Regions from separate parts of the Paenibacillus sp. sgz302148 genome, predicted to be linked through region 1. Evidence: predicted binding sites of a transcription regulator. Region 1 holds the regulator's gene; the other holds the start of a gene.
The links. The regulator NrdR, encoded in region 1, represses ribonucleotide reductase genes. The targets are predictions, from matches to a motif close to AACACNATATATNGTGTT.
Positions count from the first base shown of each region.

Region 2: nrdI (class Ib ribonucleoside-diphosphate reductase assembly flavoprotein NrdI) is a predicted target of NrdR. The motif match lies at 5,260-5,277, and genes of this name have one in related genera.

Region 1 is NZ_JBVYOJ010000001.1:346,110-361,571, forward strand. It holds gene AC0LWM_RS01680 (NAD(P)-dependent alcohol dehydrogenase) at 47-1,018, opposite strand; gene AC0LWM_RS01685 (hemerythrin domain-containing protein) at 1,287-1,634, shown strand; gene AC0LWM_RS01690 (hypothetical protein) at 1,688-1,951, shown strand; gene AC0LWM_RS01695 (S-layer homology domain-containing protein) at 2,065-5,826, opposite strand; gene AC0LWM_RS01700 (TetR/AcrR family transcriptional regulator) at 5,857-6,453, opposite strand; gene AC0LWM_RS01705 (TetR/AcrR family transcriptional regulator) at 6,804-7,379, opposite strand; gene AC0LWM_RS01710 (MFS transporter) at 7,546-8,748, shown strand; gene AC0LWM_RS01715 (hypothetical protein) at 9,066-9,764, opposite strand; tRNA gene AC0LWM_RS01720 (tRNA-Ala) at 10,301-10,376, opposite strand; gene nrdR (transcriptional regulator NrdR) at 10,445-10,921, opposite strand; gene AC0LWM_RS01730 (alpha/beta-type small acid-soluble spore protein) at 11,011-11,235, shown strand; gene AC0LWM_RS01735 (lytic transglycosylase domain-containing protein) at 11,313-11,882, opposite strand; gene coaE (dephospho-CoA kinase) at 11,879-12,475, opposite strand; gene AC0LWM_RS01745 (MntP/YtaF family protein) at 12,497-13,216, opposite strand; gene mutM (DNA-formamidopyrimidine glycosylase) at 13,314-14,165, opposite strand; gene polA (DNA polymerase I) at 14,231-15,462, opposite strand, start outside.
Region 2 is NZ_JBVYOJ010000001.1:35,917-51,378, reverse strand. It holds gene AC0LWM_RS00235 (aminotransferase class I/II-fold pyridoxal phosphate-dependent enzyme) at 1-920, shown strand, start outside; gene blaOXA (class D beta-lactamase) at 960-1,850, shown strand; gene AC0LWM_RS00225 (DUF1697 domain-containing protein) at 1,866-2,408, shown strand; gene AC0LWM_RS00220 (MerR family DNA-binding transcriptional regulator) at 2,431-3,147, opposite strand; gene AC0LWM_RS00215 (hypothetical protein) at 3,391-4,191, shown strand; gene ybiA (riboflavin biosynthesis intermediates N-glycosidase) at 4,414-4,917, shown strand; gene nrdI (class Ib ribonucleoside-diphosphate reductase assembly flavoprotein NrdI) at 5,384-5,743, shown strand; gene nrdE (class 1b ribonucleoside-diphosphate reductase subunit alpha) at 5,730-7,814, shown strand; gene nrdF (class 1b ribonucleoside-diphosphate reductase subunit beta) at 7,850-8,806, shown strand; gene fur (ferric iron uptake transcriptional regulator) at 8,912-9,406, shown strand; gene AC0LWM_RS00185 (extracellular solute-binding protein) at 10,188-12,488, shown strand; gene AC0LWM_RS00180 (carbohydrate ABC transporter permease) at 12,475-13,332, shown strand; gene AC0LWM_RS00175 (carbohydrate ABC transporter permease) at 13,406-14,227, shown strand; gene AC0LWM_RS00170 (hypothetical protein) at 14,248-14,655, shown strand; gene AC0LWM_RS00165 (hypothetical protein) at 14,823-14,972, opposite strand; gene AC0LWM_RS00160 (cation diffusion facilitator family transporter) at 15,263-15,462, shown strand, end outside.

The DNA.
Region 1 (15,462 bases):
CAACCCTTAACAGGCTGCGTGAAATGGTTGTTTGAATTTCCCATGATTATTCGGGCTGCACAAATACAACCACATTCCCTTTCTTATGGCCGCTTTCAACATAGCTGTGGGCCTCGGATATCCGTTCCAACGGATAGCGTCGATCAATGACCGATTTTAATTTCCCCGCCTCGATCAGTTCTTTGAGGAACGTTAAATCTTCGGGCTTATCGATGCTCGCCGTGCCGCCTATCACTTTCTTCCCGCTTGTCATAGAGGTCCATAACCCGCGGATGATCGGTGACAGCTCCATATGGATAGCTCTAAGATAATATCCTTTTGGCTCTAGTGACTTTAAACAACCTGAAAACGGACTTTTGCCTACCGTGTCGAAAATCATATCATAGGTTTCACCGCTTCGGGTAAAGTCCTCTTGCGTATAATCGATGACCTTATCGGCTCCAAGTGATCTCACCAGTTCCAGATTCGCAGTACTACATACCCCGGTCACTTCCGCCCCGAAATATTTGGCAAGCTGTACCGCAAAAGTGCCTACGCTCCCGGAAGCGCCGTAGATAAGCACTTTTTGCCCGCTCCGGATTTTTCCTTTTCGCAGAAAATGCAAAGCTGTCATTCCTCCGATCGGAACGGCTGCGGCATCCTCATAGGTCGCATTGGCCGGTTTTATCGCCACTCCCCCGTCTTCAGGCAGACATTTGTACTCGGCATATCCGCCATAACCGATACCGCAAGAAGCAAAAACTTGGTCGCCTTTCCGAAATCGCGTCACATGTTTGCCTGCCGCTTCGACTTCCCCGGCTAGCTCAAATCCGAGAATCGTTACTTTTTTGGGCCGAAAGAGACCGTTGAACAATCTTGCGGCAAACGGGTCGGCTTTGCGAAGGCGCCAATCCCCTGCCGTTACTGTCGTCGCGTACACTTTTACCAGTATTTCATTGTCTTTCGGAGCAGGTTTATCTACTTCCTTGAGCTGAAGCACGTCCGGCGATCCGTATGTTACGTACACGATTGCTTTCATGAAGCTTCCTCCTCCATTGTTCGTGATTAACTGAATGTAACCATTGAATCAAAAGTACAAAATATATAATTGTATAAAATTGTTTGCTTTAAGTATAATATTTCATACTTATTGTAAATTGAACTGTTCATTATGTCAAATATATTTTACATTGTTACAAATAAAAAAAGCGTTTCCCCTCTTTTATGAAAATACGTAATCCAACCGATACCGCGATTCCAGCTATATTTTTACAATTGGAGTGACATTACAGAAGGAGGATCAATTCATGAATACACGCTTTCATTTGTTTACGCTGATTCACAAGGGACTTCGGCATGCGCTCCAAAACATGGTCTGGGACGCAGGAAAGTTGGATTTTACCGATCCAAGAAAAAGGCGACATTATTTTGAAGAATTCCAAAATGTCGCGGCCATGCTGCACCAGCATGCAAACGATGAGGATGCTTTTATTCAGCCGCTCATTGATCAATGTGCACCGGACACAGGGCTCGAATTGGAAATTCAACATCAACGGTCCGACGAGCTTTTAAATCGCCTTGAATTAGCAGTAGAGAAGATGAAGGATGCCGATTCGATTGCAGAGGCAACCTGGCAGTCTTCCTTGACCAATTAAATCATTTTGTCGGCGATTATTATTTGCATCTTTACCATGAAGAGTCCATTGCGATGCCTTTATTGTGGGAGGCTCATGAAGATCATGATCTTATCGCGGTGAGCATAAAACTGCGCAATCAAATTCCAACGCATATCCAGAGCAACTTCCAACGGTACATGATCCCGGCCCTAAATGTTCACGAGCAAACGATGATGCTGGCAAATGTAAAGCGTTCCGTCCCGGAACCTGTGTTCCACGATATGTGCCGTCTTTTTGAATCGCTCCTGCAGCCGAAAGAATGGGAAGATGTTCGCACAAGGCTTGCTATCGGCTAAAAGTAAATTGCCATATTAAACAAAAAACACGCCTTTTTTCGGCGTGTTTCACGACGAAAAAAATCCCGCCGAGTGGATATCCAACACTCTAGCGGGATTTGTTACAGATATGTTTAATCTATCATGCCAAGCTTCTGCAGTGTACGGATGAATACGGTCGCCGCCTCAGCGCGCGTTGTTGTCCCCTTCGGAGTAAACGTATCCTCGTCTACGCCTGTCATAATCTGAAGCTTCACCATCAGACGAACGTCCTCCAAATAGGCCGCGTCCACGCTTTCAATATCCTTGTAACCGCTTAGTGCTACAAACTCCTTCGTCATTGGCAGCTTCTCGAAGACAATCGCTGCCGCCAGCATACTCGCCATTTCCTCACGCGTCAGAGGCTGTTCAGGCAAAAAGCCTTTTCCTTTGACAAAGTCGAGCAGGCCAAGCTCTTTCGCTTCGGCTACCTCTTCGAAATACCATGCGCCAGGCTTTATGTCGTCGTATGGCGTCGTGCTGCCTGCAGTATTCCCGCGTCCGAGCGCCCGTACGAGCATGGCGGTAAATTCCGCTCTCGTCATGGTTTTATTCGGATCGAACTTGCCGTCTGCCCCCTCGACTAATCCCTTCGCCGCGGCAAGCTCAATGAACGGCTTGCCCCAATGCTTCTGCACATCGGCAAAGCTCACCTCATTGTCTGCGACGACATATACGCTGTTTGAATAGGAGCTGATCATTACATACCACACGCCGTCGATCTTTACTTTTTTGGCGGGGACAAACTCAAACTTCTTCGTCGATTCGTTATATCGGAACGCGCCCCATTGCGTCGGCATTTCGGTCATGCTCTTCAGCATCGGAATGATTCTTGTAATCGCCTTGCTGAACTTATCCGCATTGCCTAATACCTTGCCTGTCTTCGTGTTGATGATCTCGATCCCGAAATCCACGATCGCGCCCATTACCGAACCGTTCGGCAAGCCGTTTGCAAACGCCGCATAGATTGCTTTATCCCCGGACTTGTCGATCAGGTTAATTTTGAAACCGATGTCCTCAGCCTTGAGATTGTTTGCGTCAAGCAATTCCTTCAGCCCCGGGATGAGGGAAGCCAGATTGACCGGTACTTGATAGCTGCCGTAAGGCGCCTTGATCTCGATGAAGAATGTGCCGTTTTTGCCCTCGAGTCGAGTTAAAATGCTTGCCGGAATCGTGACATAGGCTGAGCCGTCCTTATGCGTCACTTCAAGCGTGACCGACGGTTTCAAGGTATCGATAGCATCCGGGTCAAGCTCGATCCCGTTTAGGTCGATGACCGGTTTGGCAGGCGTTGGTGTTGATGGCGGTGCTGGCGTTGGTGTTGGGCCATTGCCGCTGCTTACGACAGGCTCGCCGCTGACTGTTACTGTTGCTGTCTTGCCTGCAACCTCCACACCATTAAGGTACACCTTTAAAATATGATTTTTAACGCTTGTGGTTGTATTCTTCGGAATCGTGACGGTTGCAGCCGCACTTGTGGCACTGCCGACGTTGGCTGTGGCGGCTTCCGCTCCGTCTACAAATACTTTTATAGATTGCCCGGTAAGATTTGCACCTGTTATCGTGGCTGTCACGTTGCCCGCGGCGCTTGAAAGGCTTGTTGGATGAACGGAAATACCGGAAACAACAGGGACTGCTACGGTAAAGATTGAACTTGCTTCGTCTAGCGTGTTATTAATGGCGTTTTTCACCTTATTTCCAGCAACTATTACCTTATAGACGCCATCGTCCAGAGTGCCGTTAAAAGTTAAGGTAAACCTTCGGGATGCCTCATCATAGCTCAGTGTGTAATCCGATAATGATACGCCATCCTTCTCCATGCTTAGGAGTGAAGTCGCATTGGAAGAAGTTATCGGAGTGCCGTCTGCCACCCAATATACCGCTTCGTTGACTGTAACGGTAACCGAGGTTGGCGGAGCGATGAACGTCTGATTGTCTGCAAATCCGCCGAATGTAACGGTAGGCTTGGTCGCGTCGTACATGACGCTAAAGGTGTCGGACACCGTATTGCCGTTTCCGGCTTCATCGAAAGCTGCGTTCGCCGCAACTTTTACCGTCACAGCCTGACTGCTCTTAATCGGGGAGATCGTGGCAGTATAAGTCGATGCAGTGACAGGTACCAAGTTTGAAACCTCACCGTTATCGACGGTAATGCCGCTTCCATCAAAGCCGGTTACAGCTTCATTGAAAACTATGGTAATCGGGAAAGCAGCGTTTACCGTACTTGCTGGAAAGCTTGACAGAGTAACGGTTGGCGACTTGTTGTCGATCGTAATGCTCTCGGCCGTCGAAATATTTCCCGCCTCATCTACGGCGTAAAGTTTATAGGCGCCATCCGCAAGTCCGGTGACCGGCACAGTTAAAGAAGCAACTGGTGCCGAAACGATAATTTTTTTACCGGTTGAACCGATCGTGTTTTCAAAAGCGGCAACACTCGGGTTCGTCGCGGCGGGCACCAAATAAATCGGCCCCTTTTCGGTGGTTGTTACGGAAATGGCAGTTGTATTGGTAACGGACGGGGAAACGTGCGAAAGATTCGGCGCATCGTCATCGCTGCTCGTAAGATTCACTATAAAATGTAATGGCTGTGACGTTTCATTGGAGTTCACCGGATTATTCTTTTGCAGCCAAACATAAGCGGTCAACTGTTCGTTTGAAGCAAAGGGGCTACCGTCAATTTTGTTGCTCGGAATGGTTATTACCATGTCTCTGCCTGAGACAGAGGCGTTATTGTTGGCTACGCCGTATGCGACAATTTTTCGATTCGAATCGACGAGCTTGTAGTTGATCGTATAGCTGCCGTTCAGGCCGCCAGTTGCAGAGGTTGTGCCGGATAATAGAAAACTGCCGTCAGCCTTGGCAGAAATCTCGGTGGAGCTTGACATGGAGGCGTTCGTAATGGAATTTATGAGGTTTGTCAGCTTGTACGGATTCGAACTGCTGCTTCCGCCCAATACCGTTAGTTTATAATGTTTCGAACCTCCTGTGCCTGCGATATAGTTCGAATCCGCCGTCATGGTGCCCATTCCGTCGCCCGCATCCGTCACAATTTGCGATGCAAAAACGACCGAGGTAGGGTCAAGTTTAAAAGCGGGTCGAACACCGCTCAAACCGTCAGCGTACCCAGCTTTAAGTTCACCGAGTTCATTGACATATGCTGTAGCTTCCGTATTGAAAGGAGAACGCAAATGATAAGAAAATGGAGTGCCGCCGATAAAAGTTCCGCTTTTGTTGCCAAGCTGTTTGTTAGGTGCATAATTGGACGACCAACTAACTTTATCACCACCAAAATCATCTGTTGCTAATATGTACATATAGTCGCTGGTATAGGATGGATTATTTGAAACGATGTCTTTCGTTTGCAAATTAATGGTCTGAACGGTATAGGTTCGTTCACCGGCATTAAACTGATTCGACAGAAAAGTCTCGTTCAGCCAGATACGCACAGGGGAATCTGCCCATGCGCTGTTCAATGCCGGATTAAATGCCATCCTATTTAAGATATAGTTTGAGAACAATACCAATTGGTCGGGGTTATTGGTTGACAAGGGGGCACCTGTATTGTCATATTTCGCCGGCTCTTCTCCCATGACATTCCATAGAATGGGACTGTTTTGTTGAGCAGAGCCCTTGAAGTCTTTTGGCATCCCCATATATCCATAATAAATATAGCTGCTCGGCGCAAGCAGCCCTGTTGCCTTAAAATCCACGCCGTCATTGGCGCTTCCCGCTGCGGGCGCATCGATTGCCGCTTCCGACTTCTTGGGTCCGAGTCCCGGGAAAACCCCCAATACGAGTGTTAGTGCAAGCAGTACCGTTGTCAGTCTTCTAAACCGCAGCTTCGTCATTTTCCTCATTTTCTTTTCCCCTCTTTATAGTTATGTCGATTAAGACATCAGCTTAACAAGCCCTTGGATAAGCACCTTCGTATCCGTCTCTCCGAATAAAACGGAAAAGATCGTAAACCCTTCATTGAAAGAAATCACTTGCTTCGCGATCAGTACGGGATCTTTGTTCTTATCAATCCATCCTTTCTCCTGCAATACAATAATCAATTGCTCGATACCCGAAACCCATTCCCGATACTTCTGCCTAAGCATGCTCTGGATTTCAGCATCGTATTTCGTTTGTTGATGGAAATCGGCCAGCACGATGATCCAATTATCGACCCCATGCAGCATTTGGCCCAGCCGCGTAAGCGTGATCGTAATGACTTCATCAAGCGTTGTATCTGCTGGGTCATACTCCTTCGGTATGTCCGTCCAGCCGCTCGTTATTTGGATTTGGTAATCCAGCACTTTCAAGAATAATTCTTCTTTACTCTTGAAATGAACATAAAATGCCCCTTTCGTATGGCCGGTCTGTTCCACGATGTCTCCCAGCGTCGTCGACGCGAAACCTTTTTTGGAGAAACACTTCATACCGGCTTCGAGGAGCAGTTGATAAGTCGCTTCTCTTTTTAATTGAAATTTATTCTTCTTCAAACCGCTCTCTCCTACTAGGATGTGAGTCATTCAGACTCTCTTAAATTAATTACATTCCGTACAGTATGTATTTTAATGGCGAAAAATGTCATTCGTCAAGAAAAAAATAGAAAAAAACAGTAGGGCTTTTGCAGTAGATACAAAAGCGTACACGTCCGAAATCATATACATCGAAGAATTCTTTTACTCTCTGCACGCGGATGATCCAGTAGCAATCCTTCTCCCCAAGGCGCGGAAACCTTTAATGTCGAACTGATTCTACCAAACAAAAAACACGCCATATTCGGCGTGTTTTTGTTTGGTGGAGCCAAGGGGGATATTGAATCCTTCATTTAACTTGCTGACGAAGCTCAAATCGAACGCATACCTTCAAAGGCAAGGGTTACCAACTGTCTTATATAGTTATCGTCAATCAAATCACCCGTAACTAACAAGCGGTAGAAAATCGGCCCGTAAATGAGATCCGTGCATAATGCGGTATCTAGATTCTTCAACTCTCCACGCTGAAGCCCCCTATCCAAAATACCACGAACCTCCAGCCGGCGAGGCTGTATATAGCGGGTCCGATATGCCTCCGCCAATGCAGAATCATCCTGCCCTTCGCCTATGATCTCCAGAAAAATCGAGCCCTCGCGGGTTATCATAAACCGAGCCAAATTCGTGGCATGCTCCAGAATATCCTGGAATACCGATCCTGTATCCGGCACAGGCAGTCTTGCAGCCGCGGCGGATAAATAACCGTCCATCACCACTGCAGCCTTATTAGGCCACCATTTATAGATCGTAGCTTTGCTGACCTTGGCACGATCAGCGATTTTTTCTACCGTAACCGCCCCAAAACCATTTTCCAACAATAAATCATAGGAAGCGGAAAGGATGGAGTTTTGCGTTTCCACGTTGCGCGGACGCCCTCTTTTCCCCTGCACTTGAATCCTCCTCCTTTGTTATCGTCTCATGCGCTAAAAACTATACGTTTAGTATACAAAAGACAAGGAATAAATAAAAGCCTATTTACAAAACCATACGTACAGTATATTATTGGGTTAAATTATTTATAAAACTAAACGTTCAGTATTTAAGAGGAGGATCATTATGCAAAATGAACAAGTTCATCAAGACAGCCGTATTTCTAGTTGGATGATATTTCTGTTGGCAGCCGCGTGCGGTCTTATCGCTGCCAATCTTTATTACGCTCAAACTCTGGTAGGCCCTATCAGCGATGCAACCGGCCTGACTTCTACGGCAGCAGGATTAATTGTTACATTGACCCAAATCGGTTATGTAGTCGGGCTGCTGTTCATCGTACCGCTAAGCGACATCATCGAAAATCGGCGGCTTACGGTTATCATGCTTATGGTTGCCGTTGGCGCACTGCTAACTGCCGCGTTCGCGCCCAATGCGCCGTTGTTTTTGATCGCGTCTCTTTTTATTGGAATTGGATCTGTAGTAGCCCAAATTTTGGTACCCTTCGCCGCCAATTTAGCGTCTGACGAACAGCGCGGCCGCGTGGTCGGTAATGTGATGAGCGGTCTCTTATTAGGAATTATGTTTGCCCGGCCGTTGGCAAGCTTTATAACCAGTCTCTGGGGCTGGAGAGCCATATTTGTTTTATCAGCCATTGTGATCTCTCTACTGACTGCTCTGTTGGCGTATGCTCTTCCGGAGCGCAAGCCGATTCCTACGGTACGCTACAAAAAGCTAATTCTCTCTCTAGGCACTATATTACGACAAACGCCTGCATTACGACGTCGCGCCTTGTATCAAGCTTGTTTATTTGGAGCCTTCAGCCTATTTTGGACTGTCGTCCCTTTACATTTGGCAGATGATTTCGGAATGTCCCAGCGAGGCATTGCATGGTTTGCGCTAGTTGGCGTGGGTGGCGCAATTGCTGCGCCAATTGCCGGAAGATTGGCGGACAAAGGCTGGAGCAAATTGTTAACGGGGTTAGCCATGATCGTAGCTGTCTTGTCATTTTTGCTCATCTATCTGTTCCAAAGCCATTCAACCCTTGCTCTCATTCTACTCTTTGTATCCGCAATTACACTCGACATGGCCGTGTCGGGAAACCTTGTTATTAGTCAACGTGCGATTTATTCGTTAGGAAGTGAAGCAAGAGGACGCCTAAACGGACTATTCATGTCCATTTTCTTTATAGGCGGAGCTATCGGCTCGTCTTTGGGCGGCTGGTCTTATACCCAGGGGGGTTGGAAGCTGGCATCTCTCCTTGGAACCATCTTGCCGCTCTTCGCTTTGGTTTACTTTTTCACCGAGAAAAAAACAACCAGGATAGATTGAACGCAAGGCGAACCCCGGGGTATCGAAAATCTCATTAAAGGTTACGGGGAAGTCACTTCAGAGATGTATTGCTAGTGGTTAAATTTCGATGCCGTGCTCCTTCGCTAACGCTTGTGCGCGGACCGCCCCCTAAGCGGCTACCACCAAACACAAAAAACACGCCTGACTTGGCGTGTTTTTTGTTTGATGGAGCCAAGGGGATGTTGAATCCTTTATTTCACCTTCTGACAATGCATACTTGACGAGGGCAAACTTAGTTGTAGAATTCAACGCCGCATGAAATGATTGTAAATTGATTTACCCAGACCGATCAGATCTTAGATGCCGAAACACTCATTGCAAATCGGGGCTTTGGATCGATCCCAAGTATTCGTAATGATAGATCTTCCCTGTTGTTCCGGCTGGTACCGGTCGAAGCCTATCTTTCTGAACAAGCATGCGGCAATATTTAATGACAGTTTGTTTATGAAGCTCCAGCTCCCTTGCCGCTTCCGTGGGACGAATGATTCGATTGTGACGGATGGCGAAACGCATAAGTTGTCGTTCAATTTTGCAAAAGGGACGCGAAACCAGTGCGTTTTGCTTTGTTGCTGAAGCAAATATGGGGCCAACATATTCCGGAGTATGACTTCAATGAATGACGGGTTTTCTTTCATCTCGTCGAATGAGATCGCAATGACTTGATATTGTTGGGATTGCAGAAACAACCCGCGGTTCAAATCCAACCGATACTTCGAGCGGTCTTTGCCATGTGATCCGTAATCCATAATTTCAAACGCAAAGCGGTTTCCTCCCACATTCCACATAAAGTCTACAAAATAAGATCGCCCCCGCCAATCCATCACCTCGTACTCCGGATGCAGCCCGATAAAATGTCCCATGAGCGACCACCAAATTTTCTCGACAAACATTCGATTCCCATAACCGTGTCCCCGCATCAGTGCGTCCTTCCGCTCTCCATGACGCCTGCTTAAATGCCATTTAATCCACTTCGCATGTTCGAATTCAAAGCTCAATCTCTTCGCCTCCTGGAATGGAATAAAAAAACGCCCCGATTAATCCTGCACGGTACAGGATCATCGGGGCGTGCTTCGCCACTTTGAGTGAAATATCGTATAAAACTCAACCGTTATCGGTCCAACCAAACCTTTTCAAACGATTCTTCGTACAAAATCCATGATTTCGTCGCCACCCGACCGCATTTTGTGCGATAAATCGTACTTAATGGCTCTAACCACATCAAACCAGGGTCACTTGTACGATTTATCGTACATAATGACTCTAACCACACCAAAACCAGGGTCACTTGTACGATTTATCGTACATAATGGCTCTAACCACATCAAAATCAGGGTCACTTGTAAGATTTATCGTACATAATGGCTCTAATCACACCAAAACCAGGGTCACTTGTACGATTTATCGTACAAACCTGCCGCGGTACAAACCTGCCGCGGTACAAACCTATTGCAGTAAACCTCTCGCAGTACAAATCTTTCACCATCATTGTTGCAAAAAAAACAGCCCTACAAGGCTACCCGTTGATTAATTATGGTGGAGCCAAGGGGGATCGAACCCCTGACCTCATCGCTGCCAGCGATGCGCTCTCCCAGCTGAGCTATGGCCCCGTGACGACAAAAATGATCATACCATAGGCAATGAAGCGTTGTCAATATATCGGATCATCTTCCCGCACTTATTTTCCCGCTCCGTCCAAGTGGTGCTTGGCAAGCAGATGTGTCAGTTCTTTCATAAACATATTGATATCTTTGAACTGACGGTACACCGATGCAAATCGCACGTAGGCTACTTCGTCGATGGGGTACAACTGCTCCATGACGAATTCGCCGATATCGCGGCTTTCCACCTCTGCGCTCGCGGTGTTCCGCAGATCTTTCTCTACTTCGGATACGATTACTTCGAGACGTTCAATCGATACGGGACGTTTCTCGCATGCCCGGATCAGTCCGCGCAAAATTTTGTCACGGCTGAATTCCTCGCGGCTGCCGTCCTTCTTGATCACGATCAGCGGCGTTTCTTCGACCATTTCGAACGTGGTGAAGCGACGGCTGCACTTCTCGCATTCGCGGCGGCGGCGGATCGATTTATTTTCGTTAGCCGGACGGGAATCAAGCACCTTCGTTCCGGAATAATCGCAAAAAGGACATTTCATACTTTTAAATCGCTCCCATACCTTACCTGTAATGAACTGTCTAAAAACGTACATAATACAACTACCAACCGCTAAGGAGGTGAAAACAAATGGCCGCAGGACAATCTCGTTCCAGCAATCAACTTGTCGTTCCTCAAGCTAATGCTGCTTTGGACCAATTGAAATATGAAGTAGCCCAAGAGCTTGGCATCGCCATTCCTCAAGATGGCTACATGGGCAACATGGCTACTCGCGACGCCGGTGCGATCGGGGGTAACATTACCCGTCGTCTGGTGCAAATCGCCGAGCAACAACTTTCGGGTCAAGCTCGTTAATTGACCTGAAGCGTTGTAACAAAAGGAGCGTTGGCTCAAGCTGTCACAAACAGCCTGTCCAATGCTTCTTTTCCGTTTTATTCGAACTCCGCATAGATGTCGGTATATTTATTATAATAATAAATGACGCGTTGTACATAGTGTCTTGTTTCGCCGAACGGCACTTTGTCAACCGATTCAAGCTTGCCATCCCATACACCGTTCTGAATCCACTTCTTCACGTTGCCTTGCCCCGCATTATACGAAGCAATGACTGCAATCCGGTTTCCGCCAAATTGCTTGTGCAGCCATTGCAAATACCAGGTGCCGAGCTCGATGCTGATTTCCGGACGGGATTCAACGTCCTGCAGCTTGACGGAGGATAAACCGCGTTTTTCGATAATCCATTTCGCCGTATCCGGCATAAGCTGCATGATGCCGACGGCGCCTTTTTTGGACACTTGATCGGTTTTGTAATTCGTTTCCACCCGAATGATGGCCGCAATGAGGAACGGATCCACCTCATGGGTTTTCGAGCTGACGAGAATGTCCGGCTTATAATAAATCGGGTACAGCCATCGGCCGATCCAGTTGGAATTATAATATAAAACCCCCATGAGCAAAACCAGCATGATGGCGTATACGCGTTTTTTTCGCAATATCGTCATCGTTTCGTCTTCTCCCGCCAAAACCGGTCCAGCTGTTGTTCCGTTTGCTCCAAAGTCCCGCTGTTGTCTATGACGTAGTCTGCTCTCATTTTCTTCGACTCGATATCCATCTGGGCGTTCAGCCGGCTTTCCGCTTGCTCCGGGTTGAGCTTGTCCCGCTCCATAAGCCGCTTCAGCTGCAGCTCTCGCGGCACATACACAACCATAACTTCCGAAACCATATGCTCCAGACCCGATTCATACAAAAGCGGTATATCCACGACGACGAGCCGTTCCGGCGTTTCGGTTTCGTATTGATGCATCCTCTCTCGCATGATCGCCCGAATGGCGGGATGCAAGATCGATTCCAACTCCTTGCGCCTTGAAGCATCGGCAAATACGATACTGCCGAGTTTCTTCCGATCCAGCGTTCCGTCCTCCTGCAGGATATCTTGCCCGAAGCGAAGAGCCACTTCCGCAAGCGTCGGACTGCCGGGGAGCACAACCTCCCTGGCGATTTGGTCGGCGTCAACGAGACGAGCGCCGCGGCGAACGAGGCTTGCGGCTACTGTGCTTTTTCCTGTGGCGATTCCGCCGGTCAATCCAATGTTCATCACGATCACCCACTTCCAAAGCTAGAACAATTTCATAATGCCCATAAGAATCAATACGCATCCCGGAATAATCGATAATCTTCGCATCCAGCGAAAACCGGAGAACAAAAATCCGATCCGCAGCCCCATCCAGATGAACGTTCCGCTGGCCAAAGCAATGACGGCCGATGTCAGCAGCGGCGAAAAACCGAGCAAAGCCGCGCCGATTCCCGCGCCAAATGCGTCGAGCGATAATGCTACGCCAAGCAGCGTCGCCTCCGATGCAGAGATCGTACCGGAGCGGTCGACGTCCGCAATCGACGGCGTACGTAAGATCTGAATGACTAAACCGAGCCTCTTCAGCTCGATGTGAAGTACGGTTTTGTCCGTAGAAGTCGACTTCATACCTTGATCGGATGCCGTCTGCTCTACAGGGTCTCCTCCGTCAGCATCAGGCATATTGCCGGAAGCGGAAGTTTCCGGATCCTCGCCTTTATTCCGCAACATTTGGACAAGCGCCCAGCAGCCGATCCCGATTAAAATAATCGCTCCCACCGCTTTGGCATAGTCCGGCGAGATGAATTGGAGCAGCAGCACGCCGATCTGCATCGACACGAAGATAATTACACCCGAACAGCACGAAATGATCGCAACGGACAACAACGGTATTTTGATTTTGCGAAGACCGTACATGACTCCGACGCCAAATCCGTCCAAACTGACCGCAAACGCCAATATACAAAGCGAAACCCAATGCAACAGCACCGTATCCCTCCTCTTGCCGGCGGAGAATGCTCCGCAAGGCGCCATGACGTAGTCTGATGCCTATAGCATATGGAGGAACATACGGATCGGTGCATTAACGGGCGCGCGCACGTTTTGGCTTGAGCGGCTGGCAATGGGTGCAGATGTGCGTTCCTCTTCCTCCGACAACCGTTTTTTCGATGGCCCGGGAACAGTGCGGACACGGCTCGGACTTGCGGCCGTATACTTGAAGCTGCTGCTGGAACATCCCCATCTCTCCTTGGCCGTTCACATACGATTTGATCGATGATCCGCCTGCGTCAACCGCTTCCTGAAGCGTCTTCACGATCGCTTCATGCAGACGTTTCAGCTCGGCCGGCGCAAGAGACTCCACCGATCGCTCCGGATGGATGCCCGCCGTAAATAACGATTCATCGACATAAATATTGCCGATGCCGACGATATATTCCTGATTCAGCAGAAGAGGCTTGATTTTCGTCTTCCGGCCTTCGATTCGCTTGCGGAACGCATCGAATGTAAAGCTTTCGTCCAGCGGCTCGAGCCCCAGCTTCTTCAAAGGTGGATGGACGAACTCCTGCCCCGTCTCGAAGACATGCATCGTGCCGAATTGTCGGACATCCTTATAACGGAGCTCGGTGCCATCGGTAAAATGAAAAATAACGTGCGTATGCTTCTCGACCGGCTCATCGGCGCGATAAACGCCGTAGCGTCCTTCCATTCGCAAATGCGAAACGAGGACAAGCCCGTCCAGAATAAGACGAAGAAACTTGCCTCTACGTTCAACGCTTTCAATCGTATGTCCGGCCAGCATCAGACTGAACTGCTGCGTATCGTCCGGCCGTTGTATAATACGGGCCAGGTTGACCGTGACCCGCTCGATTTGTTTTCCTGCAACCAATTCGTTTAACGTTCTTCGAACGGTTTCCACTTCCGGCAATTCCGGCATTCTCCCTCACCTCAAAAACATTATACCCGAAAGGCCGGCCCGATGCCCATTTGCCGTTATTTCCCTTATTTGGCCTCGTACCAGTTCACGCCGAAATTTACATCGGCTCTGAGCGGCACATCAAGCTGCAGCGCGCTCTCCATCACCTCGGGAACGAGCTTCTTCATCAATTCGAGCTCTTCCTCCGGCACCTCGAATACAAGTTCGTCATGCACCTGGAGCAGCATCCGGCTGCGCAGCCCTTCGCGCTCAAGCCTTTCCGCCATCTGCACCATAGCCAGCTTGATAATATCCGCGGCGGTGCCTTGAATCGGCGTGTTCATCGCGGTACGCTCCGCGAACGAACGCAGGTTGAAGTTCGAAGCCTTGATCTCCGGCAAGTAGCGGCGGCGCTCCAGTAGCGTCGTGACGTAGCCGTTATTGCGCGCTTCCTGCACGATATCGTCCATATATTTGCGAACCCCTTGGAACACGGCAAAATATTGCTCGATAAACTGCGCCGCATCCTTGCGGGTAATGTCCAAATTTTGCGATAAGCCATAATCGCTGATCCCGTAAACAATCCCGAAGTTGACGGCCTTCGCTTGGCGACGCATGTTCGCGTCAACCGCGGACTCGTCGACGCCGAAGACGTCCATCGCTGTCTTTGTATGGATGTCCATATTGTTGACGAACGCTTCCTTCAGCTTCTCGTCGCCCGAGATATGCGCCAAGACGCGCAGCTCGATCTGCGAGTAGTCCGCGGCAAGAATGTACCAGCCCGGCTCGGACGGAACAAATACTTTGCGGATTTTGCGGCCTTCCTCCAACCGGATCGGGATGTTCTGCAAGTTCGGGAACTGGCTGCTTAGACGGCCCGTCGCCGCAATCGTCTGATGGTAGTAGGTATGAACCTTGCCCGTCTCCGTACGAATTTCCTTGAGCAAGCCTTCGACATAGGTCGATTGCAGCTTCGCCAGCTGACGGTAAGTCAGAATATTGCTTACGATCTCATGGTACGGCGCAAGCTTCTCCAATACTTCGGCATCCGTCGAATATCCGGTTTTTGTTTTTTTCCAGGCGGGAAGCCCTAGCTTCTCGAACAAAATCTCGCCGAGCTGCTTCGTGGAATTAATATTGAATTCCATGCCCGCGAGGTCATAGATCCGCCGCATCAATACGTCGATTTGCTGCTGAAGCTCGGCTCCAAGCTGCTGCAAACCGGCGCCGTCGGCTCGAATGCCCTGCTTCTCCATGCCGGCAAGTACGCCCGACAACGGTAGCTCCAGGTCGAAGAACAGCCGGTTCATTTCGTTCC
Region 2 (15,462 bases), 310 kb from region 1:
AATTTCAAGTCGACTATGATCCTGTCAGCGAGGTGCTCGTCACCGTCGGCAGCAGCGAAGGGATCGATCTGGCGCTGCGTGCGTTGATTGGCGCGGATGATGAAATCCTCGTGCCGGCGCCTTGCTATATTTCCTATTCGCCGATTACGGCGCTCGGTTGCGGCAAGCCGGTTCCCGTCGAAACGTTCGCCGAGGATCAGTTCAAGCTGAAGGCGGAAGCGCTGCTTGAAGCGATCACCCCTCGTTCCAAGGTGCTCATCCTGAGCTACCCGAACAATCCGACCGGCGGCATCATGACGTACGAGGATTGGCTGCCGATCGCCAAAGTCGTCGAGGATCACAACCTTGTCGTCATTTCCGACGAAATCTACGCCGAGCTTACGTATGACAGCAAGCATGTCAGCTTCGCCTCGATTCCGGGGATGAAGGAACGGACGATTCTGATCGGCGGCTTTTCCAAAGCGTTTGCGATGACGGGCTGGCGCGTCGGTTATGCGTGCGGGCATCCCGATCTCATCCAGGCGATGCTGAAAATTCACCAATACACGATCATGTGCGCCCCGATTCTAGGCCAAATCGCCGCTCTTGAATCGCTAAGGAACGGCATGGCGGAGAAGGATCATATGATCGAATCCTACAACCAGCGAAGAAAATTAATCGTTCACGGCTTGCGCCAAATCGGGTTGCCTTGTCACGACCCTCAAGGATCGTTCTACGTATTTCCGTCCATCGCGCACACCGGTTTAAGCTCCGAGACGTTCGCCCAGCGGCTGCTTCACGAGGCGAAGGTCGTCACCGTGCCGGGGGATGTGTTCGGGCTTGGCGGGGAAGGGTTTATCCGCTGCTCGTACGCGACTTCGGTCATCAAGCTGCAAGAGGCGATCGAACGGATCGCGGCATTCCTTAAAACTTTGGATTAACCAGGTTGAAATATTCTGTGATAAAGAGGCGATCCTGCCATGCTCATCGTTTCAGCCACCGCAAAGCGCAAGATGTTGCTGGTTTCGGCTCTTATGGTTGCATTAACGGGAGCTTGCTCGAATGAGTCGGCTGCTCCCGCAGGCACAGAGCCGGCTGCCGGAGAAGTGCAAGCTGTCAAACAGCAACCGCAGACTGCATTAAAACAAGATCCGATTGCTTGGGATACACTGGATGTATCGTCCTTTTTTACGCAAAAAAGCAAAGGAACTTTTATTTTACTTGACGCCAAGACACAGCGAACGTATATGTTCAACGAGAAGCGGGCCAAGGCCCGACAGGTGCCTCAATCGACGTTCAAAATTGCCAACGCCCTGATCGGACTGCAAACCGGTGCCGTGGATAGCGAAAATGCAGTCAAACGATGGGACGGCAAACAATGGTCCAGGTCGAGCTGGAATCAAGACCACACGCTGGCATCCGCCATGCATGACTCCGTCGTTTGGTATTACCAGGCGATGGCGCGGGATATCGGGAAAAAGCGAATGCAGGAATGGTTGGACAAGATAGGCTACGGCAACAACGATATTTCCGGCGGTATCGACCGGTTCTGGCGGAACAGTTCGCTGCGCATCTCTCCGCTGGAAGAAGTCGAGTTTCTCGGCAAGCTGATCGATGAGACGCTTCCTTTCAATAAGGAAGTGATGCAAACCGTCAAAAGGATGATCCTGCTCGAGGAAATCGGCGACTATACGTTGTACGGCAAGACGGGGGGCAGCGTCAAACCGCCGTTTGGCTGGTTCGTAGGTTTTGTCGTCAAGAAAGGCCGAACCTATATTTACGTGACGAATATGGACGGATCGGGATCCGACTCGAACCAGCAGGCGAAAGAAACAACGCTGCGAATTTTGAAATCGATCGGACTCACATGAAGGAGGCAAAGAGCCATGACCGATTATATCGCGCTGCTGCGGGGAATTAATGTGAGTGGACAGAAGTTGATCAAGATGGAGCAGCTGCGGGAAATTTTCGAAACGATGAAGTTTCAGCGTGTGCGTACATATATTCAAAGCGGCAACGTCTTGTTCGAGTCCGACGAGCTTGACGCCGTATTGTTGAAGAACAAAATCGAAGAGCAACTGCGTCACGCGTTGGGATACGATGTCCCCGTCATTCTGCGAACCAAGCAAGAACTCGAGGACGTTATCAGCGGCAATCCTTTTCTTGACAGCGATATGGCGAGCGAAGGCAAGATATATGTCACCTTCTTGTCGGAAAAGCCGACCGCAGCGGCAGTTGAGCATATGATGACGTTCAATAGCGACGTTGACGAGTTCCGAATCGTCGGTCGAGAGGTTTATATTTTGTGCAGGCAGCAATACGGCAAATCGCTGTATTCCAACAACTTCATGGAGAAAAAGCTGAAATTGACGGCAACCTCCCGAAACTGGGAAACGACGAAAAAACTTGTTCAGTTATCGCATCAATAAACGTTTTAAACGATCTTCAGGTTTAGACCCAATCCCATTCCCGAGGATCGGATATTTCCAACAACCGATGCAAATAATAGACGCCCCGAATTTGCCGCCGAATCGCATCATTTAGCGATTGAAGCGCCTCGCGGGCGATGCTGCGGGCTTGCTCGACATTGTTGTCGTCAAGCTCGCGGATCACTTGCTTGACAATGTCCAGCGGCCATGCCGCCGAACGCAATGTTCCGATCATGAGTATTTTGCGGACTTGCTTCGGTTCGAACGTGCGATATCCGCTTTCCTTATCTCGCGAAATATCGAGGAGCCCCATCTTCTCCCAATGCCGGATTGCGGATGCCGGAATCGACGTTTCCTTCGATACTTCCCCAATTGTCAGCCCACGCTTGATTTTTCTTGTATCCATCTGATCTAATTCCGCCGCATCGAGCGCCTGCACCGTCTTCTCGGCCATCAGTTTCTTCCGGTTCAGCCCGGCTTGCGCTTCGTTGACCGCCCACATCGCTTCGTCAAACTTCCTCTGCACCATCAAACGCATCGCATCAACCGTAAGCTCCATGCCGAAACCGAGTCGCATTGCGCGGATGCATTCGAAATAAGCCCGATGTTCTTCCGTATAGATACGATACCCATTGGATGTACGTTCGACTTGCGGTATGATTCCCCATTCCTCGTAATGCCGAAGCGCATTGGTGCTGATTCGCAATCTTTTGGCGATATCGGCCGGCTTGATCGTCATGATAATCCTCCTATCGAACGAATGGGTTAAACGATAACCTTAAAGCTGCACTTCATACTTTGAATAAGAGATTCCTTAGATGGACGGCAGTTACGAATCCGAACTTTGAGTTTTGCATGTATGTTATACAATGTGAATACCAAACGGTCAAGAGACTTCGGCGGGTCATTCGAACCTGAAGACGAGGAATCGTTTCATCTCCGAAAACGAACAACTTGGCCGTAATTGAATAGGAGGGATTCAATGGATCTTACATTCGCCGAAACTTATTTACGAATATCAACCCGAGGATCGGAGTTCCCGAGGCATGCCGTACCTGCCGCCGATTTGTTGAACCGGGAGACTATGCTTGAACTGTTAACGAAGTACTCGAGAATCGTCAAAGGAACTGGATTGGAGCTGGCCGTGTCGTTCTTCGGAACCGCTGTGTACGGGTTAATCGACATGAAGCAAAGAGTGATGTCTCTATACGGCAGAATCCTCGATTTATCATTGACCAATATCACGTTTCAATTGGAAGCACTAGGGGAGATGGGTCAGTATGTCTTGAAGCTGGGCGAAATCCGATGGACGGAATTGCCGGATGAAGGGCGCCGACAAGCGGTTGAAGCGGAATGGGACCGTTTCTTCAAGGAAGACATGAATCCCTTGATCGAATCGGCAGCCGCCGCGGGAAGATTCAAGCCTGATCTGATTTGGAACCAATATGGTTCTACCGCGGCTTATACGATGGATTACGCCAGGCCGACGATGCCCGAAGGGCCGGAGCTGCAGCGGCTTCAAGACGATTTCGAGCTTCTCTGCGGATTGCCCGGCGGTACGTTCAACCGAAAGCGGAAGCCGTTTCAACATACCCCGAAGTTTATCGACAACCCGTATCAGCCCGGTACGCCGCTCATGGTCCGCTCGGCTTGCTGTATGGTTTACAAGCGGGAAGGCGGGGTCAAATGTTATTATTGCCCGATACTGAAGACCGAGGAGCGATTGAAGCTCAGGGAACAAATCGAAGCAGGGGATACGGCATTTCCAAACCAGCAAAAATAAAACGTGAACGGTTAAGTGTCATGATCCTTTACAGCATCATGTTCGATTAGGACTAAATCTTGAGCCGCGCATTTGCGCGGTTTTTTGTTTATTCGTCTCGCCTATTGCTGCAGGAATGTATGATTATATGCAAACTGTAATACGCCGATGGGAAGGAAGATGCCATCATGAGCGCGAAGGTAATATCATAACAATCTTATCGTACGAATGTGAGGTCTAGAGATGGAGAAATTCACTTATTTTTACCGTACGCAATCGCCTTTCTCGCAGTGGCATCCGGCTTTGTTTGTCGTAGACGGCATCCGATTCAATTGCGCGGAGCAATATATGATGTACATGAAGGCGTTATTGTTCGAGGATCGGGAAGCGGGGGAGCGCATACTGAAAGCGCAGCATCCGCGCGAGCAGAAGGAATTTGGCAGGCAGGTGCGCAATTTCAATAAGAAGCTTTGGGAAGAGCGCTGCAAATCAATTGTTTACGACGGCAATAAGGCCAAGTTCACGCAAAACGCCAACCTGTTGCAAAAGCTGCTGGAGACGCAAGGGACAACGCTGGTGGAAGCGAGCCCGACGGACCGGATTTGGGGTGTCGGCTTGCTCGAGGACGATCCGAGAATCCGGAATCGCCGAACATGGCGCGGCACGAATTGGCTGGGAGAAATCTTGACACAGCTGCGGGAGGATCTCCTTCGGGAGCGGCAAGCTTCTCGAACTCTCGATACGTGATCCTTGATAGGAGCAATTCGGTACATATTTGCCCTCGGTCTGCCCGGTACATGCGGTACACGGGTTGGAAAATGTATTTTCGAATTTTCATGCCATTGTCTCCGTACTACATCTTGTGTGCCGTGTTGCAAATGATTCGAAAAAACGACACAATCGCCAACGGAATAAAAAATATTTTTTTGGGTAAAAACAGGTCGAAAGCCGGGGGATAAACTCCGGCTTTTGCTTGTTTTACTGGCTTTTCCAGCGAAGTTGAGGCTCTCTTCTCCCCCTTATTTATACCAGAAAAAAAGGTATTTATTTCATTGACAAACGCAACATCTTGATATAGATTTGTAATTACCCACTACATATTGTTGGAAAACATCGTAAATGTTCATCTTAAGAGAACCGTGATATGAAGGGATAATGCGCCTATACGGCGCGTTTTTACTGCGTTAATAATCATTGAGGGGAGACGGGCTGCATGGTGATTGCATATGCTTCCAAGACGGGAAACGTGAAACGATTTGTCGGAAAGTTAAACATGCCTACGGTTCAAATTGACGACACGACGGTATTGGAAGAACCGTTCGTGCTGGTCACGTACACGACGGGCTTCGGCCAAGTGCCGGATAAAGTTGTTTCTTTCTTAAATCGGAATTACGGCAAGCTCGTCGGCGTATCTGCCAGCGGCAACCGCAATTGGGGCGAAGGCTTTGCGCGCAGCGCGGATCGCATTTCCGAGCAATACGGCGTCCCGGTCATCAACAAGTTCGAGCTGTCCGGAACGCGGCAAGACGTGGAACGATTTTTGATGGGAGTGAACGCAGTTGCGTCATATTGAGCTGAACAACTTATTAATGCAAAAAGGCGAGGACGGCTTTTTTCAATTGGATAAAGACCGCGAGGCGGTCCGGGAGTTCATGGAGGACGTGCACAAGAAGAGCGTCCGTTTCACAAGCACGACGGAAAAAGTACGTTACATGATCGACAACGACTATTATGAGGATGTCTACAAGCGCTATGCCTTCGAGGACGTCGATGACATATATCGCATTACCCACAGCTATAATTTCGAATTCCCTTCCTATATGGCGGCTTCGAAGTTTTATACCGATTACGCGGTGAAAAGCAACGACCGCTCGTTATATTTGGAGCATTACCCTGACCGGGTCGCCATCGTGGCGTTGTATCTCGGACGGGGCGATGCGAATGCCGCAAGAGCGCTGGCGGTATCGATGATGGAGCAGCGTCTGCAGCCGGCGACGCCGACGTTCCTGAACGCGGGCAAGAGCCGCCGCGGCGAGATGGTTTCGTGCTTCCTGCTGGAAATGGACGATGCGCTCAACTCGATCAACTACGTGCTCGGTACCTGCATGCAGCTGTCGAAGATCGGCGGCGGCGTTGCCGTCAATTTGTCCAAGCTTCGCGGACGCGGCGAGCCGATCAAAGGCGTCGAGGGCGCCGCTAAAGGCATTATGCCGGTGCTGAAGCTGATGGAGGATGCGTTCTCCTACGCGGATCAGATGGGGCAGCGCAAAGGCTCCGGAGCGGCTTATTACAATATTTTCGGCTGGGACGTCATGGAGTTTCTGGACAGCAAGAAGATTAACGCCGACGAAAAATCGCGCATCAAAACTTTGTCCATCGGCCTGATCGTGCCGGACAAATTTTATAAGCTTGCCGAAGAAAACAAACCGCTGCACGTCTTTGCCCCTTATTCGGTGTACAAGGCCTACGGGCAGCATCTGGACGACATGAATATCGACGAGATGTACGACGTGCTGCTCGCTGACGATCGCGTACAGAAGAAGGTCGTGCTGAGCGCCCGTGACATGATGGTGAAAATCGCCACGATCCAGCTGGAGTCCGGTTATCCTTATATGATGAACCGCAGCAACGCGAACAGTTCGCATGCGCTCAAAGGCATCGGCACGATCAAAATGTCGAACCTGTGCACGGAAATATTCCAGCTTCAGGAGACATCGGAAATCGGTGACTACGACGAGCCGGATCAAATCCGACGCGACATTAGCTGCAACCTCGCTTCGCTCAACATCGTCAACGTCATGGAACGGAAGAAGCTGCGGGAATCGGTGCACGAAGGGATGATCGCCTTGACCGCGGTCAGCGACATGACGACGGTCGCCAACGCCCCGGGCGTTGTCAAGGCGAACCGCGAGCTGCATTCCGTCGGTCTCGGCGCCATGAACCTGCACGGGTATTTGGCGAAAAACAAGATCGCGTACGAAAGCGAAGAAGCGAAAGATTTTGCCCGTACGTTTTTCATGATGATGAACTATTATTCGATCGAAAAAAGCATGGATATCGCCAAGCTGACCGGCGTCTCCTTCGAAGGATTCGAGCGCTCGGAATACGCAAGCGGCGCATATTTTGACAAATATACGGAAACGGATTTCCGTCCGGTTACGGACAAGGTGAAGACGCTGTTCGAAGGGATGCACATCCCGTCTCCGCAAGATTGGAACGAGCTGAAGGCCGCGGTGCGGCAGCATGGACTGTATCATGCGTACCGGCTGGCAATTGCGCCGACGCAAAGCATTTCGTATATCCAGAACGCGACGTCCAGCGTTATGCCGATCGTCGAGCAAATCGAAACGCGCACATACGCCAACTCGACGACGTATTACCCGATGCCATATATGAGCCGTGAAAATTATTTTTACTATAAATCGGCTTATCATATGGACCAGTTCAAAGTGCTGGATTTGATCTCCGTCATTCAAGAGCATGTCGACCAAGGCATCTCCACCGTGCTTCACGTCAACAGTGACGTGACGACGAGACAGCTGGCGCGCTATTACATCTATGCCGCCCGCAAAGGCTTGAAGTCGCTTTATTACACGCGGACGAACCGGTTGTCCGTCGAGGAATGCATTAGCTGCTCCGTTTAAGCTAGAGGGTAGACGGAGATTGGGAGGAAGCAACATTGAAAGCTGTCAATTGGAACCGTCCGGACGATGATTTTTCGATCATGTTCTGGAATCAAAATATAATGCAATTTTGGACCGACGAAGAAATTCCTCTGTCCGACGACAAAATGTCCTGGCTCACGCTGTCCGAAGCGGAGCAGGACACCTATATGAAGGTGCTCGGCGGCTTAACGCTGCTCGATACCGTTCAAGGCGGCGTCGGCATGCCTAAAATACTGGAGCATGTCGAGGGGCTGCAGCGTAAAGCGGTGCTTGGCTTCATGGGCATGATGGAGCAAATCCACGCGAAGTCGTACAGCAGCATCTTCACGACGCTGGCGACGACCGAAGAAATCGACAATGTCTTCAGTTGGGTGGAGAGCAACCGCCATCTCCAGGTGAAGGCAGAGACGATCTCGCAATATTACAAGGGCATCGAGACGCGCAAAGACTTGTACTTGGCGATGGCCGCCTCGGTGCTGCTGGAAAGCTACTTGTTCTACAGCGGCTTCTTCTACCCGCTTTACTTGGCCGGCCAAGGCAAAATGACGAGCAGCGGCGAAATCATCGACCTGATTCTGCGCGACGAAAGTATTCATGGGCTATACGTTGGCGTCCTTGCGCAGGAGGTGTTCGCGGAGCTGGACGAAGAGGAGCAACAAGCGGTCACGGAAACGCTGAACGGATTGCTCCATTACCTGCACGAGAACGAAGAGCAATACACGGAGCAGCTATACGCCTCGATCGGCCTCGCCGATGAAGTCAAAGCGTTCCTGCGCTATAACGCGAACAAAGCGTTCATGAACCTTGGGATGGAGCCTCCGTTTGCAGAGGAAGAGATCAACCCGATCGTACTCAACGGCATTAGCACGCGGACGAAGCAGCACGACTTTTTCTCGAAGAAGGGCAACGGTTATGTGCGCACGATCCATGTCGAGACGTTGACCGACGACGATTTCCGCTTTGATTTTTGAGATTTGTCATAAACCTTTTGACTTTAATGATTCCGTAAATTTATAATAAGATTGGAATCATTACAAACAAGGGCTTGTTTGAGCAGGGCAGAGGGAGCAATTAGGATGCAACCACAAGCGATTATGACGCAAATCGATAAAATCAAACAGCAATTAACGGCTAAAGGTTATAAGCTGACGCTGCAGCGCGAAGCGACGGCGCGGGTGCTGCTGGAGAACGAAGAGGAGCATTTAAGCGCGGAGGAAGTATATATTCTGGTCAAAGCGAGTTATCCTGACATCGGCCTTGCGACCGTGTACCGGACGCTGGAGTTGCTGAGCGAGCTTCATATCGTCAAAAAAATCAATTTCGGCGACGGCGTGGCCCGTTTTGACTTGCGCAACGACAATCACGCGCATCACCATCATCATTTGATCTGCGTGAAATGCGGGTATGTCGAGGAGATCAAGGACGACTGGCTGGGGCCGCTCGAAGAGCGACTGGAGCGCGAGTACGGGTTTCACGTCCTCGATCATCGGCTGGACTTTCAAGGCGTATGCCGGATGTGCAGAAGAAAAGCCGCGGCCGAGGCGGAGAATGGCGATAGTGAGCGGGAATAAGGAGCTGCAGACTCAATTACTAGGAATAATGATAGATAGAAGAGCCTTCATCTCAAAGTGGAGGCTCTTTTTCTTGCAACTATCCAACGCCGGTTACCTTATCCCATAGAAATAACCGAATTTCGGCATTTATCATTTACATCATTTTATTTCCTGATGAACAACAATTCACCCAATAAGTCCCATAAAATAGGAAACTATTTACATGGAATCCATTGACATGGGTTATATTGTATATTAAATTACCTTATAGAGGATTATCTGGCCAGATACACTCTTATAAGAATTACATCAATTATTAAAAAGGAGATGGTAAACTTTGAAGAAATTAATCAGTATGGTTTTTGCAACTGTGCTCTGCTTAAGCATCTCAACTAGTGCGTTCGCGCATACTATATACAATTATAATACCTCGCGCGATAATACATGGACGAGAGTTTATACGTACGATTCCAGTCACTCTCATAGTAATTTAATCTCATCCTCCTATAGTTGGGGTAACGACAATAATCATCCATCCATATACGTTCAACTAGTTGACCATGGTCAGACGCATACAGGAACACTTTATAAATACGCCTCGTCGGAAAGTTCGCCATATCATTGGTGGACTACTGGGACTAGTTCTAAGTGTGTAATCGAAATAACCTACACTGGTTATTATAGTGGAAATCTTGATGGTATAATTGCCTTGTAATAAGTTTCAAAAAAAGAGGAGCTTACTCTTTTGAGTTAGCTCCTTCTTCTAAAAATCTCTATCCTGTGGGTAGGAGTTGATTAGATGATGAAGCAAAATATAATCAGAAATTTGATATACTCGCTGCTCTTCCTGTTTCTATTACTGGCAGGTTGTGATGATTCGGATCAAAAGGTCGAAACCGTTAACACACCAAAGGACGAGCACGGAACCTTATATGAAGAGAAAGAAATTCCGCTTCCTGAAGGTACGCAATTCCTCTCTCTTAAGCAAGTTGACAAAGAAATGTTTATTTGTTCCTATATAGACCCTAAAGATCAGACCTATCATTTAGCTTTTACGGATCCCACATTTACAACGATCAAACCAATCAAGAATGATGTGGGCAGTTTGGTTCAATTCTCAACATTGGTTCAGAAAATGGATGATCCTTATGGCCAGTTAACCATTGGTGTTCGCCTCGTTTATGATGTCGATAATCAATCGAATTTGTACGTGCTTCATCACGAAATCGTGAAGAAAAATGATCATCCTTTTCCACTAGGGAGAAAGATGATTTACGTTTATAACAAAGAAGGCCTATTGAAGCAAAAGATCGCGCTCGACGAACCGAAAAAAATCACCGATATGATATCGAGCAAGCTCATTGCACAAGACAATCGATTTATTCTCATAGCCGATACCGGAATTCAAATTATGGATCGGGAGGGGAAGACGGTCGAAGAACTTGCGGTTCCATCTACCAAAGCTGTTGATGCCATGAACGAGCGTGAACAGCTGCTGCCAAGCGGAAGAATTATTGCTGTTGATATAGTAGACGAGAATGAGATAGCCCTGATTCAAGACCGGGCAGGAAATAAGTTTGTTATTACTTATGATCTATTGAACAAAAAAATTAAATGGAGCAGCGAGTTCAGAGATAATTTTTTGCCGGTAAACGTTTATTTCGAGAAAGATAAGCAGCAAATCTTCGTTGCTTCGAACGACAAAGTATTATCTTTCGGTCGAGACGGGAAGGAATTGGGAGAAGTCATTGATTTCAATGAATATTCTGCTGGAACCAACAACTCGAAAATCTTTAAGGGTGATCAGTTTCTTAAACCCGGATACTTCTTGCTAGAACAGCCTGATACAATGCTTGTTTACATGATTGCTACCGGCGTGGAACCGCAAATTCATAAGATTTATTCGTACCGTACATTATCGGGAAATGATCGAGCCAAGCGTATTGCTGAGCTTGAAGCAGAAAAGGCGAGCAAAACAAAGGTAACCTTATATGTACCTTTCATCGAGGGCAATCTTGAACAAAAAATAGCCCAATACGAACAGATGAATCCTCAGGTCGATATCAATCTCACCTATTACCGCAAAGATATCGAAGAATTTAAACCGGAGGATTATAGTCAATTTGTCAATCTGCAGTTGTTCACGAACAAATCTGAGTGGGACATTATGGCTGTTCAATTATTGCCCTTCCGGGAGTATAGCAAAAAAGGATATTTCGCAGATTTGGATCAAATCGCTCCGGAACTATGGAACAAGGAGAAGGAGCGATATTTGTCCAACATACTTGAAGCCTTCAGAATAGACGGCAAACGGATGATCTTTCCGGCCAGAATATTGATGAGCGTTAATCTTGCCGACAAGGAGGCGGCGAAGAATTTGAATCCTATTCAATATAAATGGAACGATCTTATTCAACTTTCCATGGAAGCGAAGAAAAAAAATCCGGACGTAAAGTCCTGGTACTTCGATGGTCCGGATCCCATACAATTTTCCTGCGGCGAAATCTTCAGTGCATTTCAATCCGATCTGCTGGAGACTCAAGGAAAGCTGGACATGCAAAAACAATTGCTAAGCGACTTCCTCGACATGATGAAGGTAGTTAGTATGCCAAGCGACTATGCCAACCCACCCAAAGAAAAGCCTTTATTTCATGTGATGCCGTTTATCCCTATGAGTTTTCCGAATTATATCGATTTAATTGCTACAGAAAAGCTATTGCTACCAAATCCCGCTTCACAGATATCGGGTCAACATTACTTATATCTTCAGGACGGATATGCCATCAATAAAGACAGCAAAGTCAAAGAAGAAGCGTTGAAGTTCATTATTTTCCTATCGGAGCATGCATATCCGGTCAATCTTATATTCAAGAAGACGTTTGAGGATATGAACGAGCAATTAGGGACAACCGAGCAGCGGAAAGAAGCGATTCAGCAACTGCAAACGATTGTAGAAAATCTGAACGTGCTGCAAGACTTAGATTATCGAATTGCAAATGCCATATTCGATACAACGAAACAATATATTAACGGAACAACGGATAAGGAAACCGCTATTCGAACGATTCAGGAGAAGCTGTGGTTATATGAAAAAGAATAAATGGCGGAGAAGACACGGTATTGCGTTATTATTGATTCTTCCTCATCTAGGGGGAGTGATGATTTTTTACATCATTCCCTTCCTGTGGGCTGTCTATCAAAGTTTTATGATAGATTCCAGGTTCGGCACTGCCAATTATGTGAACTTGATGAACAACGAAGCATTCAGGCTGGCGGCTGGAAATACACTCTTCTTAACCTTGTTGACTGTACCGCTCCTGATCATTGTTTCATTCACAATTGCGATGTATGTTCACCGCTATGCAACAAGCGGCTCCGTTGTGCTTCATGCTTTTGTAATCAATTACGCGATACCGACCGCTTCCATTGCATACATATGGACTCTCCTTTTCGGTGATTTTGGATTTGTCAACGTTGGGCTCTATCGATTGGCAGGGATCCCCTATCAGAATTGGATGGATAGTACACTTTTATTGATTCCAATCATCAGCATTTTTTTGATGAAATATTGTGCTTACCCGATTTTTCTGTTTATCGGAGGGTTGCAGTCGTTGCCTGTTGATTTATATGAAGCCGCATCGATTGATGGAGCCGGAAAATCCAAAAAATTCATATATTTGACCTTACCGCTTATTCTGCCTGAAATTTTGTTTGTCGCCGTTCTTGGATTCTTTTTTAATTTCAAAATATTCAAGGAAGCTTACGCTCTGTTCGGCGCCTATCCACCCAAATCGATTTATTTAGTCCAACACTTCATGAACAATCAGTTTCAAAAGCTTAATCTGGATGCATTAACAGCTTCGGCAACGGTTATGGCAACTGTTACTGCCGTGATCATTGGCCTATTGATTCGAGCAAATCGTTCGGCTTATTTTCAATATTAAGCAAGAATACAGGAAGTGTGGTATCTGCTAAACAATGAAAATCATAAGGACGATCACCATCACACGGTTGTTTATGATTACAGTACTGGCAACCTTATTGCTGTTCCCGCTCTTCGTCTTGGTTGTATACTCTATAACAAAGACAGATGCGATACAGCTAGTCTTATCCGGCATTTTTAATAAATACGCGGATCGTCAGCTTTTTCGGTTTGAATTTGATTTCTCGACTTATGCTCATATCGGAGGTGAAAGCCTCAAATTTTCAGTTGCATTTCTGAATTCATTTTCGTACACCATCTTCATGACTATCGGACAGTTATTACTGGCATTCCCCGCGGCAATAGCGCTATCTGTTTTTAAAATACCAGGCCGCCACGCCATTATTCCGATTTACATGATCATTATGATGATGCCTTTTCAAATCACGATGGTACCATCTTTTTTAACTCTTCATTATTTCAAAATATTAGACAGCCCATTAGCGATTATTGTCCCACAATTGTTTATTCCTTTCTCGGTTGTTATGCTATATCTGTATATCATACGCATACCTTACGAACTTTTCGAGGCGGCACGAGTGGATGGAGCGGGTACGTTCAGGCTCATATGGCACGTTGTGATCCCACTGATGAAACATGGATTATGGTCCATCGGGCTCCTTTATTTTATCGATTCATGGAATATGATAGAGCAGCCTCTTGTTTTTCTTTCTAACGTGGATCTAATGCCTTTGTCCATCATGCTTAGACAGTCGCTGGAGAATAATCCGGCTGAAATCTTCGTGCCTGCCGTCTTGTTTTTGCTGCCCATTATCATCATCTACGGCATGAACTATCGATATATCATGAACGGATTACAAATTTCGTTGGCCGGCGTTCAACATAAAGGGCGATAGTATACAGGAGGGGGACTTAAGTGCGGGTGCCGTTTTTGGGGAAAATGACCGGGCTGCTTGCTCTTGTGTTCATGCTCGGACTCAGTTTGTGCGTCAAGTATGAATTGCTCCCCTTTACCCAAGTAAACACAACCGAAATAAGCAGCCGATATATAGGGGGAAACCTCTACGAGTTTACAGTACCAAAGGAAGCGATCAAGGAGGAAGAAGGAAAATCGTATATTTTCATGATCAAGAAAAGTAATAATTACTGGTTGGATGGACTGTATGCGTTCAAAACAGAAATAGAAGTTATCCAGCAGGACCATTCGGTTACAGCGATTGCCTTTATGGATCCTACTATAAATATCAATAATACGAAAACAGTTGTTCTTTATCCCTCTCCAGTCTTGTCTAATAATCAGAGAGTTTTCGTTCTACAATCATGACGGGATGCTGACCGACACGTCCGAATGGTTGACGGGACAATCCTATGAGAACCGAAGATGTGTAGATGATGATCATCTTAAATTCGACGTACGATAAATTGAACATCTTGTCGCAGGAGCATGATCAGATTTTTTATTCTCATCTCCGACTTATACGAAGGCGGCAATCAAGCGGCGTTCATCCGGCGGATGCGGGAGATGCGCGAGTCGGGCATCAAGACGATTGCGCTGCCTCGCTCTTTCGGACCAGGGCCAACCTTCGTACGACGAACGGATCGCCAAGCAGCCGACGCGCGACGGGACACCATGTTTCGCATGTGCCCCGGAGCTCCTGCCGGAGTTCGTCGCAGGCGCGCTAAAGGGCATCGATTGTTCGATCATGCGAAGCGCGTCGGGAAAAAACAGTATAAGCGCGGTCTGCGCCAAGTCGTTCGGTTAAAGTCGACTAGCCTTTGCGATAGCATGTCGATATATAGTCTGCGCCCAGCTGGGCGCGGGCTTTTTTTATGAGTATATTGGGGTGATAGATATGAAACGCAAAACGCGTTTTCCACGTATACATTGTTTGTAGTCATATCTAAAAATCTAGGAGGAACGATTTTTTACAATGGATCCAGAGCCGGAAGAACGAGACAAATTATGGAGTTTAATCAAGAAAGGAAATACGTCATCTGCGGCAGCAGCGGTCGGTAACACGTTTCTAGCGGCGATGAAAGGCGTTGCGGCGGGGATTACGGGCAACGGAGCGATGTTCGCATCGATGATGCATTCGATCGCCGACGCCGTCAACCAAGCCTTCGTATTTAC